DNA from 3 places in the Barrientosiimonas endolithica genome. Region 3 is predicted to be linked to each of the others. Evidence: riboswitches for the same ligand, from Rfam matches in the RefSeq annotation. Region 3 holds a riboswitch; each other region holds the start of a gene.
The links. Region 3 has a riboswitch for thiamine pyrophosphate ahead of thiC (phosphomethylpyrimidine synthase ThiC). Riboswitches for the same ligand answer to the same signal wherever they lie in the genome.
Positions count from the first base shown of each region.

Region 1: linked by a shared signal. The riboswitch ahead of thiM (hydroxyethylthiazole kinase) and the one ahead of thiC (phosphomethylpyrimidine synthase ThiC) in region 3 are both predicted to bind thiamine pyrophosphate.
Region 2: linked by a shared signal. The riboswitch ahead of QUE40_RS18070 (MFS transporter) and the one ahead of thiC (phosphomethylpyrimidine synthase ThiC) in region 3 are both predicted to bind thiamine pyrophosphate.

Region 1 is NZ_AP027735.1:2,344,413-2,348,987, reverse strand. It holds gene QUE40_RS11905 (glycoside hydrolase family 13 protein) at 1-1,420, shown strand, start outside; TPP riboswitch at 1,480-1,603, shown strand; partial or broken gene thiM (hydroxyethylthiazole kinase) at 1,595-2,424, shown strand; gene thiE (thiamine phosphate synthase) at 2,537-3,070, shown strand; gene thiD (bifunctional hydroxymethylpyrimidine kinase/phosphomethylpyrimidine kinase) at 3,154-3,999, shown strand; gene QUE40_RS11885 (carbohydrate ABC transporter permease) at 4,051-4,575, opposite strand, start outside.
Region 2 is NZ_AP027735.1:3,570,320-3,574,894, forward strand. It holds gene QUE40_RS18055 (MalY/PatB family protein) at 1-547, shown strand, start outside; gene QUE40_RS18060 (hypothetical protein) at 544-678, shown strand; gene QUE40_RS18065 (peptide MFS transporter) at 768-2,264, opposite strand; TPP riboswitch at 2,376-2,483, shown strand; gene QUE40_RS18070 (MFS transporter) at 2,564-3,781, shown strand; gene QUE40_RS18075 (AMP-binding protein) at 3,815-4,575, opposite strand, start outside.
Region 3 is NZ_AP027735.1:1,479,797-1,484,371, forward strand. It holds gene QUE40_RS07460 (HAD family hydrolase) at 1-102, shown strand, start outside; gene thiC (phosphomethylpyrimidine synthase ThiC) at 182-1,966, opposite strand; TPP riboswitch at 2,044-2,154, opposite strand; gene QUE40_RS07470 (hypothetical protein) at 2,437-3,264, opposite strand; gene QUE40_RS07475 (hypothetical protein) at 3,647-4,438, opposite strand; gene QUE40_RS07480 (TRM11 family SAM-dependent methyltransferase) at 4,569-4,575, opposite strand, start outside.

The sequences.
Region 1 (4,575 bases), 860 kb from region 3:
GACCCTGGAGGAGTTCGACGAGCTGGTCGCCGCGCTGCACGCAGCCGGGATCAAGGTCATCGTCGACATCGTCCCCAACCACACCAGCGACCGGCACGCCTGGTTCCAGGAGGCGCTGGCCGCGCCGAAGGGGTCGCCGGCCCGCGACCGCTACGTCATCCGCGACGGGCGCGGCGAGGACGGCGAGCTGCCGCCGTCGGACTGGGAGTCCGGTTTCGGTGGCCCCGCGTGGCACCCGATGGGCGACGGGCAGTGGTACCACCACTACTTCGCCCCCGAGCAGCCCGACCTCAACTGGGCCAACCAGGAGGTGCGCGAGGACTTCCTCACGACGCTGCGCTTCTGGAGCGACCGCGGGGTCGACGGGTTCCGGGTCGACGTCGCGCACGGGCTCGCCAAGGACCTGCCGGAGCAGCTGCCCACCCACGCCGAGCTGCTCGCGCTCGAGGCCGGCACCGGCGAGCACCCGATGTGGGACCGCGACGAGGTGCACGAGATCTACGCCGACTGGCGGCAGGTGCTGAACAGCTACGACCCGCCGCGCACGGCCGTGGCCGAGGCGTGGGTCGCCACGCCGGAGCGACGGGCGCGCTACGCCAGCCCGCAGGGGCTGGGCCAGGCGTTCAACTTCGACCTGCTCGAGGCCGACTTCGACGCCACGGCCTTCCGCGAGGTCGTCACCGACAACCTGGCCCAGGCGGCGGCCTCGGGGTCGTCGACCACGTGGGTGCTGTCCAACCACGACGTGGTGCGCCACCCCACCCGCTACGCGCTGCAGGGCAAGGACACCGCGGCCAGCGCCGACGTGATGGTCCGCTTCGCGAACGAGTGGCTGCGCTCGGGCGGGACCACGCCGGCCATCGACCCGCAGGTCGGGGCGCGCCGGGCCCGCGCGGCGACCGCGTTCATGCTCGCGCTGCCCGGCTCGGCCTACCTCTACCAGGGCGAGGAGCTCGGGCTCGAGGAGGTCGCGGCCATCCCGCAGGACCGGCGCCAGGACCCGACCTTCCTGCGCACCGGCGGCGAGCAGATCGGCCGCGACGGCTGCCGGGTGCCGCTGCCGTGGTCGACCACCGGCCCGTCGTACGGCTTCGGCAGCTCGGCCGCGCACCTGCCCCAGCCGGAGTCGTTCGGGGCGGTCTCCGTGGAGGCCCAGTCGGGCGACCCGGAGGCTCCGCTGGAGCTCTACCGCCGCGCCCTGGCGCTGCGCGCGCAGCTGCAGACCGACGAGGAGCTCACCTGGGAGCCCGCGCCCGAGGGGGTGCTGCACTTCTCGCGCCCCGGCGGCTGGCACGTGGTGACGACCTTCGGCACCGAGCCGGCCGAGCTCCCCGCGGGCGAGGTGGTGCTCACCACCCGTCCGCTCGTCGACGGCCGGCTGCCGGGCGAGGCCACCGCCTGGGTGCGCACCGCGGTCTGAGCGGTGGGACGACCACCCGGGGGTGAGGCGCAGGCCGCACCCCCGGGTTAGGGTCGAGGACACACGACGCGGGGTGCTGTGCCAGGGACGGAGAGGCGAGAGCCTCGGCTCGGCACGGCTGAGATCACACCCGTCGCACCTGATCTAGGTCGTACTAGCGAAGGGACGTCAACGATGTCGACCACCCAGTCCGAGCCCACCACGACCCGCGCGGACGTCGGCCCAGCCGACCTCGCCGAGGCGCTCGCCGCGCTGCGCGAGCGGGCGCCGCTCGTGCAGTGCCTCACCAACTCCGTCGTCACCGGCTGGACCGCCAACGTGCTGCTCGCCGTCGGCGCCGCGCCGGCGATGGTGGACAACCCGCGCGAGGCCGGCGACTTCGCCGCGGTCGCCGACGGGGTGCTGATCAACGTCGGCACGCTGACCGAGTCGACCGCCGAGGCGATGAAGGTGGCGGCCAGGGCCGCCGACGAGGCGGGCACCCCTGGGTGCTCGACCCGGTCGCGGTGGGCTCGCTGCGCTGGCGCACGTCGCTGGTGCACGAGCTGCTGTCGTCGGGCAAGCCCGCCATCGTCCGCGGCAACGCCAGCGAGGTGCTCGCGGTGGCCGGCGGGGGAGGCGGCCGCGGGGTCGACTCGCTCGATGCCCCGGAGCAGGCGACCCTGCCCGCGCGCGGCCTGTCGCTGTCCGGCCCGGTCGTCGCGGTCAGCGGCGCCGTCGACCACATCGTCCACGAGGACCGGCTCGCGCGCGTGCGCAACGGCAACGAGCTGATGACCAGGGTGACCGGAGTGGGCTGCGCGCTGGGTGCGCTGATGTCGGCGTACGCCGGTGTCACCGACGACCCGTTCGTCGCCGCCGTCGCGGCGACCGCGACGCTCACCGTCGCCGCTGACGTCGCAGCCGAATCCGCAAGCGGCCCAGGGTCGTTCGCGGTCAACCTGCTCGACGAGCTCAGCGCGCTCGAGCCCGACGCGCTCGCTGACCGCGTGGTGCTGGCGTGAGCGGGCGCGGGGTCCCCGACCTGTCGCTGTATCTGGTCACGAGCAGCGAGCTGACCGGCCGCGGGCGGCTCGTCGACACCGTCGTGGCGGCGACGACCGGGGAGTGTCGCTCGTGCAGCTGCGTGAGCCCGACGCGTCCGACGCCGACGTCGTGGCCCTCGGCCGCGACCTGGTCGCGGCGCTCGCCCCGACCGGGGTGCCGCTGCTGATCAACGACCGGGTGCACCTGGTCGAGGAGATCGGCGCGGCCGGGGCGCACGTCGGTCAGGACGACCTCGACCCGGTCAAGGCGCGCGAGCTGATCGGCCCCGACCGGTGGCTCGGGCAGTCGGTGCAGACCGTCGAGCAGGCCCGTGCCGCAGCGGAGTCGGGCGAGGTCGACTACCTCGGCATCGGCCCGGCCTGGCCGACGGCCACCAAGCAGGTGACGGTGCCGCCGCTGCTGCCCGCGGGCGTGCGCACGATCGCCCAGGCCACCGAGCTGCCGAGCGTGGCGATCGGGGGGATCGGGGTCGACGAGGTCCCGCAGCTGCGCACGTCCGGCATCTCCGGCGTCGCGGTGGTCAGCGCGATCTGCGGCCGCCTCGACCCGCGCGGCGAGGCGACCCGCCTGCGCGCGGCGTGGGAGACAGGGATTGCGCTATGAGCGGCGAGGAGCGCGCAGCGCAGGGTGCGGGCGAGGGACGAGCACGCGCCCGGAGCGGAGTGCGACCGAGCGCGACAGACAATGTGAGCGGCGAGGAGCGCGCAGCGCAGGGTGCGGGCGAGGGTGGTTCGCGTCCGCCGGTCGCGCTGACGATCGCGGGGAGCGACCCGTCGGGCGGCGCCGGGATCCAGGCCGACCTGAAGTCGTTCAGCGCGCTGGGTGCCTACGGCTGCGCGGTGCTGACCGCGCTCACGGCGCAGAGCACCCAGGGCGTGACGGGCGTGCACCCGGTGCCGCCGGAGTTCGTGCGCGAGCAGGTCGCGACGCTCGTCGACGACGTGCGGCTGGACGCCGCCAAGATCGGGATGCTGGCCAGCGCGCCGATCGTCGAGGCCGTGACGGCGGCGGTCGACGACCTGCTCGACTGCCCGGTCGTGCTCGACCCGGTCATGGTGTCCACGAGCGGGAGCCGGCTGCTCGACGACGACGCGGTCGATGCCGTACGCCGTCTGGCACCGCACACCGACCTGGTCACCCCTAACCTGTACGAGGCGGCGGTCCTGCTCGGCACAGAGGTCGCCGAGTCGCTGGAAGACCAGCAGCGACAGGCAGATTCGCTGCTCGAGCTCGGCATCCCGCGGGTGCTGGTGAAGGGTGGTCACGGGTCGGGTCCGGAGGCGGTCGACGTCTACGCCGATTCCGACGGGCAGCACGTGCTGCGCCAGCCGCGGGTCGACACCCCGCACACGCACGGCACCGGGTGCACGCTCTCGGCCGCGATCGCGGCGCTGCTGCCGCAGCGCGACGGCGACTGGGTGCGGGCGGTCGCCGACGCGCGTGCCTACCTCACCGCTGGGCTCGAGGCCGGGCGCGACCTGCAGATCGGTCACGGCTCCGGGCCGGTGCACCACTTCCACCAGTGGTGGTGAGGGCGGGGTCTCGATACGCCGCTCGTTCCTCGCGGCTACTCGACCGGCTTGTTACTTCAGCATCCCCTGGGAGAGCGAGCCCTGCAGCTGTCGCTGGAAGATGACGTACACGACGAGCACGGGCACCACGGTGATGACGACGGCCGCGAACAGCGCACCGAAGTTGACGGCGTAGCCCGCGGACGAGGCGAACCCGGCCATGCCCTGGGAGAGCACGTAGTTGCGCTCGTTGGTGTTGAGCGCGACCGGCAGCAGGAACTGGTTCCACAGGCCGAGGAAGTTGAAGATCGCGACGGCCGCGATGCCCGGCCGCGCCATCGGCAGCATCACCTGGAAGAACGTGCGCCACTCGCCGGCGCCGTCCATCTCGGCCGCCTCGGAGATCTCGTGTGGCAGCCCCTTGAAGAACGGGTAGAGGAAGAACACGGTGAACGGGAAGGCGAACGCGACGTAGGCGAGGATCAGCCCGGGCAGGGTGTTGAGCAGCCCCATGTTCCGCAGCACGAAGAACAGCGGCACGATCGCGAGGAAGATCGGGAACGTGTTGCCGGCGAGGATCAGGTAGTAGATGAACCG
Region 2 (4,575 bases), 1.6 Mb from region 3:
GCCGGGCGGGGCATACGTGCTGTGCAACCCGCAGAACCCGACCGGCACGGTGCACACCGCCGACGAGCTGCGGGCGCTCGCGCGGCTGGCCGACGAACGCCGGATCCTGGTGCTGTCGGACGAGATTCACGCGCCGCTCGTGCAGCCGGGAACGACGTACACGCCGTACCTGAGCCTGCCCGAGGCCGCCCGCGGCGTCGCCCTGATGAGCGGGTCGAAGGCGTTCAACCTGGCCGGGATCAAGGCGGCGCTGGCGTTCGCCGGGCCCGACGCCAAGGAGCGTCTCGCGGCGCTGCCCGAGGTGCTGACGCACGGCGCCAACCACCTCGGGGTGATCGCGGCGACCGCGGCGTACGACCACGGCGGGCCGTGGCTCGACCAGCTGCTCGGCGAGCTGGCCGACCGGCGCCGGCTGCTGGGTGAGCTGCTCGCGCAGCGCCTCCCCGACGTACGCCCGGTGCCGAGCCAGGCGACCTTCCTCGCCTGGCTCGACTGCCGGGGGCTGGGCGTCGACGACCCGGCCGCGACGTTCCGGCGCGGGGTGTGATCGTCAGCGCGGGCACCTGGTACGACCCCGACCAGGGCGCCGGGTGGGTGCGCTTCAACCTCGGCACCTCGCCCGAGGTGATCACCGCCGCCGTCGACCGCATGGCCGCCGCGCTCGAGCCGGTCGAGTAGCGCGCGAACCAAGCCGGTCGAGCAGCGCGTGAACCAAGCCGGTCGAGTAGCGCGAGGAACGAGCGCGTATCGAGACCCCGGCGACCGCCCTACCGGGCCACCTCGGGCTCGGCGTCGGCGATCTGCCGGTGCGCCCACGGCGACAGCAGCGCGAGCACCACACCGAACGCGACGGCGATGACGCCGAGCACCGTGAAGAACTGCGCGTCGGGGGTGTCGTCGGTGAGCCGGATGGCCTGCGCGGCGATCGACTGACCGGTCGCCGACGACAGGAACCACAGCGCCATCGCCTGCGACGCGAACGCCTTCGGGGCCAGCACTGTCGTGGCCGAGAGACCGACCGGCGACAGGCACAGCTCACCGAGCGTCTGCACGACGAACACGCCGCCGAGCACCCACACCGGGGCGGTCGGGCCCTCGTAGTAGTTCGCGGCGATTCCCAGCAGCACGAACGAGATTCCCGCGATGGCCACACCCATCGCGAACTTCATCGGCGTGCTCGGGAACTTGCCGGAGCGGGCCAGCCACAGCAGACCGAACAGCGGTGCGAGGAGGGTGATGGTGATCGGGTTGATCGACTGGAACCACTCCTCCTCGAAGCGGAAGCCCAGCGAGTCCAGGTCGGTGCGCCGCGCGGCGAAGGTCGCCATCTTGGTCGCGGCCTGCTCGAAGATCATCCAGAACAGCACCGCGGCGATCCACATCGGGAGGTAGGCCCGCAGGTGGCGTCGCTCGGTCGGGGTGACTCGCTTGCTGCGGAACATCACGACGAAGTACGTGACCGAGGCGGCGACCGACAGCAGCGCCACCGTGTCGATGACGGCGGCGGCATAGCCACCGCGCACGACGCGGAGCAGGCCGATGAGCACCGCGACACCGGCGACGACGCCGAGTCCGATCAGCCCGGCGCGGCGCCGCGCCGTCTCGTCGACCGGGTTCGGAGCCTTGTCGCTGTCGGGGTCCAGCCGCTTGCGGCCGAGGTAGTAGAGCACCAGCGCGATGCCCATGCCGACGGCTGCCGCGGAGAAGCCGGCGTGGTATCCCCAGCGGTTGCGCAGGAAGGCCACCACGAACGGGGCGAAGAACGCGCCGATGTTGATGGAGACGTAGAAGATCGAGAAGCCGGCGTCGCGGCGCGGGTCGCGGTCGGTGTAGAGGTGTCCGACCATGGTGGAGACGTTCGGCTTCAGCAGACCGGTGCCGAGGGCGACGAGTGCGATGCCGAGCCAGGAGAAGCCGGCGCCGGGGACGGCCAGCGACAGGTGGCCGGCCATGATGATGAGGCCGCCGTAGAGCACGGACCGGCGCGCGCCGATCATCCGGTCGGCGAGCCAGCCGCCGATGATCGACAGCAGGTAGACCGCGGCGCCGTACGTCGCGACCACCGCCTCGCCCAACGTGTCGTCGAGCCCCAGCCCGCCGTTCGCGGCCGTGTCGACGAGGTAGTAGAGCAGGATGGCGCGCATCCCGTAGTAGGAGAAGCGCTCCCACAGCTCGACGTTGAAGAGGGTCGCGAGTCCGCGCGGGTGGCCGAGGAAGGTCTTCTCGGCGGGAGTCGCCCCGGTGTCGGTGGGGGTGGCCGACATGCTCAGGTCACTTGCCTTTCGATTCTGGACTTGGGGGCCCGAAAGCCGCCGTCCACCGTACGGCGCGTTCCTAGGGCACTCCTGTCGGGTCGTACGCTGGTGGTCACTTCGCACATCCATCGCGGGAGTCCCAGGAGGGGCTGAGAGGGCGCTGCTGCCGCGCCGACCGTCACACCTGATGCGGGTCATGCCGCCGAAGGGAGACTCCGATGCCGTCGTCTGCCGTGTCGCAGATCGCTTCTGCCAGAACGAGATTCACGCCGGACAGCCCTGCCCGGAGGCGGGCGACCCGCGGCGGGATGCTCGGCAACTACGTCGACCAGGTCGACATCTTCCTGCCCGTGATCGCCCTCGCCCCGGTCAGCGACCGGGTGCTCGGGCCGGGCAGCACCGCGGCCCAGACGGGCCTGGTGTTCGTGGCCACGCTGCTCGGCCGGCCGCTGGGCGCCGCGATCTTCGGCGCGGTCGCCGACCGCCGCGGCCGCACCAGCACGACCCGCATCGCGATCGCGGGCATCGCGGCGACCACGGCGGCGATCGCGCTGGTGCCGGGGCACACCACGCTCGGGGCGGCGACGCTCTGGGCGTTCGTGGCGCTGCGGTTCCTCGGCGGCATCTTCCTGGGAGGTGAGTACACCGCGGCCATCCCACTGGCGATGGAGTGGTCGCGGCCTGAGCGGCGCGGCGGCCTGAGCGGCGCCGTCATGGCGATGTCGCCGCTGGCCAACGCCTCGATCGCCGCGCTGACGCTGACGCTCGTCGAGGTGCTCGGCGTCGACGCGTACGCCGACTGGGCCTGGCGCGTCCCGTTCGCCGTGGGTGCGCTGCTGGCGGCCGCGATGCTGCTCTACTACCGCCGCGGGGTCTCCGACGCGCCGGCCTGGAAGCGAGCCGAGCGACGCCCGAACCCGTTGCGGGACATCGTGATCGGGCAGTGGCGCCGGCAGCTGTGGCAGGTCTTCGTGCTGATGACCGGGCTGTGGCTGTTCACCCAGATGGCCGTGCCGGTGCTGACCGGTGAGCTGCGGGCGTCCACCGCGCTCGACCCCGCCACGGTGCCGTTCGTCATGCTGATCGCGACGCTGGTGTCGGCGGTGACGATGCTCGCCGCGGGCGAGCTGTCGCGGCGCACCGGTCGACGGGCGTTCTTCGTGGCGTTCGGGGCGGCGGCCGTGCTGCTCGCCCCGCTCGCGCACGCGCTCACCGGGGCGTCGCGGTCGCTCGCCGTGGTGGTGCTCGGCGCCGCCGCCCTGCAGGTGGTGACCGTGACGGCGTACGGGCCGGTCGGCGCCTACCTGGCCGAGCGGTTCCCGGCGCAGGTGCGCTCCAGCGGCTACGGCGTGGGCTACTCGCTGTCGATCGTGCTGCCGGCGCTCTACCCGTTCTGGCTGCCGCCGCTGCAGGAGGCGCTGGGCGCCGAGGTCGCGGTGCGGCTGGTGCTCGCGGTCGCCGCGCTGCTGCTGGTGGTGGGTGCGCTGGCCGGCCCCGAGACCGACCGTCGCGCCCCGCTCGCCTGACCCTCATCGGGCTGATCCCGGCGTGCGGTCGGGTCAGCCGCGCAGGCCGAACTCGTCGTCGCGCCACTCCCGGCCGTCGCCGATGAGGCCGTTCTCGCGGGGCTCGTCGGAAGGGTTGTCGGCCTCGCGCTGGCGCAGCTCGACGCGGCGGATCTTGCCGCTGATGGTCTTCGGCAGCTCGAAGAACTCGATGCGCCGCACCCGCTGCCACGGCGCGAGCCGCTCGCGGGCGTGCCGCAGGATCGACTCGGCCGTCGCGGCGTCCGGCTCGTGACCGGAGGCGACCGCGACGTACGCCTTCGGCACGGCCAGGCGCACCGAGTCGGGTGCGGGCACGACGGCCGCCTCGGCCACCGCCGCGTGCTCGATCAGCACCGACTCCAGCTCGAACGGACTGATCTTGTAGTCGCTGGCCTTGAACACGTCGTCGGTGCGCCCGACGTACGTGATCGACCCGTTCGCGTCGAGCGTCGCCACGTCGCCGGTGTGGTAGAAACCGCCGGCCATCGCCTCGGCGTTGCGCTCCTCGTCGCCCTGGTACCCGGTCATCAGCGGCAGCGGGTGGGCCGACAGGTCGAGGCACAGCTCGCCCTCGGCCACCCCGTCGGCGTCGGGCTCGATGCGCTCACCGGTGAGCGGGTCGACCAGCGCCACGGGCACGCCGGGCAACGGCTTGCCCATCGACCCCGGCTTCAGCTCCGACCCCGGCGTATTGCCTACTGCCGCAGTCATTTCCGTCTGCCCATAACCGTCGCGCAGCGGCAGGTTCCAGGCCTTGCGCACCTGCTCGATGA
Region 3 (4,575 bases):
GCTCGGCCGTCGCCGCCGGCGTGCCCACCGTCGCGGTCCCGCACGTGGTGCCGGTGCCGGCGCTGGCCGGGGCGGTGCAGGTCACGACGCTGGACGGGGTGACCCCGCAGGGTCTTGCCCGTCTGGTCGCGACCGCCACCGCCCCGGCCGAGCGCTGAGCCCGGTTACGCGCTGAGCCCGGTCACGCGCTCGGTGCGGGTCGCGCGGACTCGGCGTCGACGTACACCGTGGAGCCGAGCTCGACGAACGTCTCGCTCATCTGCCGCATGCCGTCCTGGGCGAACCGGTCGCGCACGTCCTGACTGATCCGCATGCTGCAGAACTTCGGGCCGCACATCGAGCAGAAGTGCGCCGTCTTGGCCGCGTCCGCCGGCAGCGTCTCGTCGTGCATCGAGCGGGCGGTGTCGGGGTCGAGCGAGAGGTTGAACTGGTCCTCCCAGCGGAACTCGAACCGGGCCTTCGACAGCGCGTCGTCCCACGCCCGCGCGCCCGGGTGGCCCTTGGCGACGTCGGCGGCGTGCGCGGCGAGCTTGTAGGTGATCACGCCCGTCTTCACGTCGTCGCGGTCGGGCAGCCCGAGGTGCTCCTTCGGCGTGACGTAGCACAGCATGGCGGTGCCGTGCATCGCGATCGTGGCCGCGCCGATGGCCGAGGTGATGTGGTCATACCCCGGGGCGATGTCGGTGACCAGCGGGCCGAGCGTGTAGAACGGCGCGCCGTGGCACCAGTCCTGCTCCAGGCGTACGTTCTCCTCGACCAGGTGCAGCGGCACGTGCCCCGGCCCCTCGACCATCACCTGCACGTCGTGCTCCCAGGCGCGCTGGGTCAGCTCGGCGAGGGTGCGCAGCTCGGACAGCTGGGCCTCGTCGTTGGCGTCGGCGGTGCTGCCGGGGCGCAGCCCGTCGCCGAGGCTGAACGCGACGTCGTACTGCGCGAAGATCTCGCACAGCTCGTCGAAGTGGGTGTAGAGGAAGCTCTCCTCGTGGTGGGCGAGCATCCAGCCGGCCATGATCGAGCCGCCGCGGCTGACGATGCCGGTGACCCGGTTGACGGTGAGCGGGACGTAGCGCAGCAGCACGCCGGCGTGCACGGTCATGTAGTCGACGCCCTGCTCGCACTGCTCGATGACCGTGTCGCGGTAGACCTCCCAGGTGAGGTCCTCTGCGTTGCCGTCGACCTTCTCCAGCGCCTGGTAGATCGGGACGGTGCCGATCGGCACGGGGGAGTTGCGCACGATCCACTCGCGGGTCGTGTGGATGTCGTCGCCGGTCGAGAGGTCCATGACGGTGTCGGCTCCCCACGTGGTGGCCCAGGTCAGCTTGTCGACCTCCTCGGCGATCGAGCTGGTCACCGCGGAGTTGCCGATGTTGGCGTTGACCTTCACCAGGAACCTGCGGCCGATGATCATCGGCTCGGTCTCGGGGTGGTTGATGTTGGCCGGGATGATCGCGCGTCCCTCGGCAACCTCCTGGCGCACCAGCTCGACGTCGCACTGCTCGCGCGCCGCGACGAAGCGCATCTCGGGCGTGACGATGCCGCGCCGGGCGTAGTGCATCTGCGTCACGCGGCGAGAAGGCTTGGCACGCAACGGTTCTCGCCGTTCGCCCTGCCACTCCTGACTCGCGGCGCCACGCCGTTGCGCGCCGCGCCCGTCGTCGGCGAGGTCGCGGGGACGACCGGCGTACGACTCCACGTCCTCCCGTGCGCGGATCCACTCCGCGCGGTGGGCGGGCAGCCCGACCTCGGGCGTGGAGCCGGGGCCGGAGGTGTCGTAGAGCCGGAACGGGGCGTTGGTCTCGCCGGTGCCGGGGGAGTCCGACAGGGTCACCTCGGTGCGGGGCACCGCGAGACCGTCAGGACCGGTCTCGTGGACCTTGCGCCGGCCGGGGGCGGCATCGGTGGTCTCCGGCCCGGCAGGCCGGGTGCGGCGATCGGTGGTGGCGTCGGTGGGGGATGGTGTCGACATGGTGGTGCGCCTCCTTGCGGCGGCACGCCACGGCGCCCGCCGGGGTCGGCGGGTCTGCGACAAGGGAATGCGGTGTGCGTCTCATCGACCACTGCTCCTTGCGCCGGCATGACCCGGATCAAGTTGGACGGTCGGGGCCGCATCAGCCCCCTCTCAGCCCGGTGCGCCGGACTCCCGCGAGGGACATTCACTTGCTGTGCCGGCTCTCGGAGCCGACGTGGGCGACGCTACCTCACCGGCCGTGGTGGTGACGGCGGTGTCCTCATATGGCGGACAGCGGATGACTCACAGCAGACCGCGAGGCGGGCGAGGCGCAGGCTCGCCCGCCGCACAGCAGACCGCCCGGCCGGGCGGACGCGTGGTCCGCTCGACCGGGCGGTCTGGGTGGCCGGAGGCCGAGCCGGCATCGGCTGGCTCAGCTCACCGGCTCACCCGGGTGGGCTCGGCTGCGCCGGCCCAACCGTTGTGGCTCAGCCCTCGTCGCTCAGCCGGCGACGCAGGAAGACCCCGGCGCCGGTGATCGCGGTGAGGGTGGCGATCCCGCCGGCAGCGAGCGCGGCACCGCTGGGGCCCTCACCGACGACACCGGTGCTGACGACCGGGCCGGTGGGCTGACCGGGGTTGGTGCCGGTCGGCGGGTGGGTGCTGGTCTCGGTGCCCGTCGGGGTGTCCGTGGGCTCCGGGGTGTCGGTGGGCTCCGGGGTGTCCGTCGGCTCGGGCGTGTCGGTCGGCTCGGGCGTCTCGGTGGGCTCCGGGGTCTCGGTCGGCTCCGGCGTGGTCGGCTCGCAGTCGAGCTTGAAGACCTTGGACTTGACCTTGATCTCGTTGCCGTCGGCGTCGTACATCGTGACCTTGTAGTGGCCGTTGTCGAGGGTCAGACCGTCGTCCTCGCCCTCGGGGTCGGCGTTGATGTAGACCGTCGAGCCCACGCCGTTCTCGTCGGTGGTGATGCTCAGCGAGACCGAGTCCTCGGTGTCGCTGTCGCCGCCCTGCGGCACGATCTCGATCGAGCCGGACTGGTTCGGGTCGAAGCCGAAGCCCTCGAGGTTGAACGCGCAGCTCTTCGGGTCGTTGCTCTCGGTGCCGGCGGGCGTGCCGAGCTCGTGCACCTTGAGCGTGCCGTTGTTGCCGGCCGGGCCGGTCGCGGTGGCGGTCTCGGTGCTGGTGGCGGTCGTGGTCGCCGAGGGGTCGGGCCCCTCGGTCGGGTCGGCGCTGGCCGACGCCAGGCTGCCGATGCCGAGGCAGGCGATGGCGCCCGCGGTGGCGAGTGCGAAGCGCGGCTTCACGAGTGACTGCATGGGTGTTCCCTCCCTGGTTGAACTTCCGGACGCGCGCTGCCGAAATTCCCCCGCAGGACACGCGCTGCCTGCACGCTATGCGGGCCGCGGCTCGGAAGGCTGGGAGTTTTCGGGAAGTGGCGGAAAGTGAAAGATCAGGCGGGAGGTACGTCCACGCTGGGGGTGCAGTCCTCGGGGCCGGGGGCCTGGCTGGGGGCCGGTCTGGCGGTGTTCGACGGACGGCTGGACGGTGTCGGTCCGGCACGGGCCGCCCGGTCGCGGGGATCGGGTGATCCTCGCGACCAGGCGGGTCCGTCCTGCTGCTGCAGACTGCGCCGGACGGGGGTAGGCGCAGGAGCTGCAGGGCGCTTCAGGGCATCAGCCCCTCACGCCGGGTCCCGGCTCAGCCCTCGTCGGTGAGGCGACGACGCAGGAAGACTCCGGCGCCGGTGACTGCGCCAGCGGTGGCGATGCCAGCGGCGGCGAGCGCGGCAGCGTTCGGGCCGTCGCCGACGACGCCGGTGCTGACGATCGGGCCGCTGGGCTCACCCGGGGCCGGCGGCATGCCGGTCGGGGTGTCGGTTCCGGTCGGCATGGGCGGCGTGCCCGTGCCGGTGCCGGTCGGGGTGTGCGTCCCGGTGCCCGTGGGGGTGTGGGTTCCCGTCGGGGTCTCCGTCCCGGTGGGGGTCTCCGTGCCGGTGGGCGTGTGGGTTCCGGTCCGGGTCTCCGTCGGCTCGCAGGTGCACGGTGACGTCGGCGAGCTGGTCGGGCTGGTGCTCGTCGAGGTGCTGGTCGAGGTGGACGTCGACGTGCTCGTCGAGGTCGTGGTCGACGTGGACGTCGTCGTGGTGGTGGTCGGTGTGGTCGGGCAGACATCCACATGCGACACGTCGCGCGTCTTGTCACCGGGGATGTCGTACGACCGAGGGATCGGCCAGCCAGCCTCCTGGTATCCGATGTTGTAGTGGTTCTGGCCGGACTTGATCCAGACCTCACCACTTTCAGGGATCGTCGAGCCGGGACGGAGGCTCTTGATCAGTCCTTCACAGTTCGGGTGCCGCTCGCCGATCGTCTCCTGCGCGACCGGGGTGACGGGCGCGGCGGTAGCCGTGGCGACCGCGAGCCCGCCGACGCCGAGCGTGGCGGTGGCGGCGACGGCGACGAGGCCGGCGCGCAGCTTCATGACTGACTGCATGGGGTTCCCCTCCTGGAACTCGGTCCGCACGCTCCTTGCCCCCGTCGCGCGCGTTGGTCCTCACGCTAGGGAGGCGGGCAGCCCGAGTCTGTGAGTTTGCGGGAACAGTGTTCTCGTGAAAGAACTGCGCTCAGGAG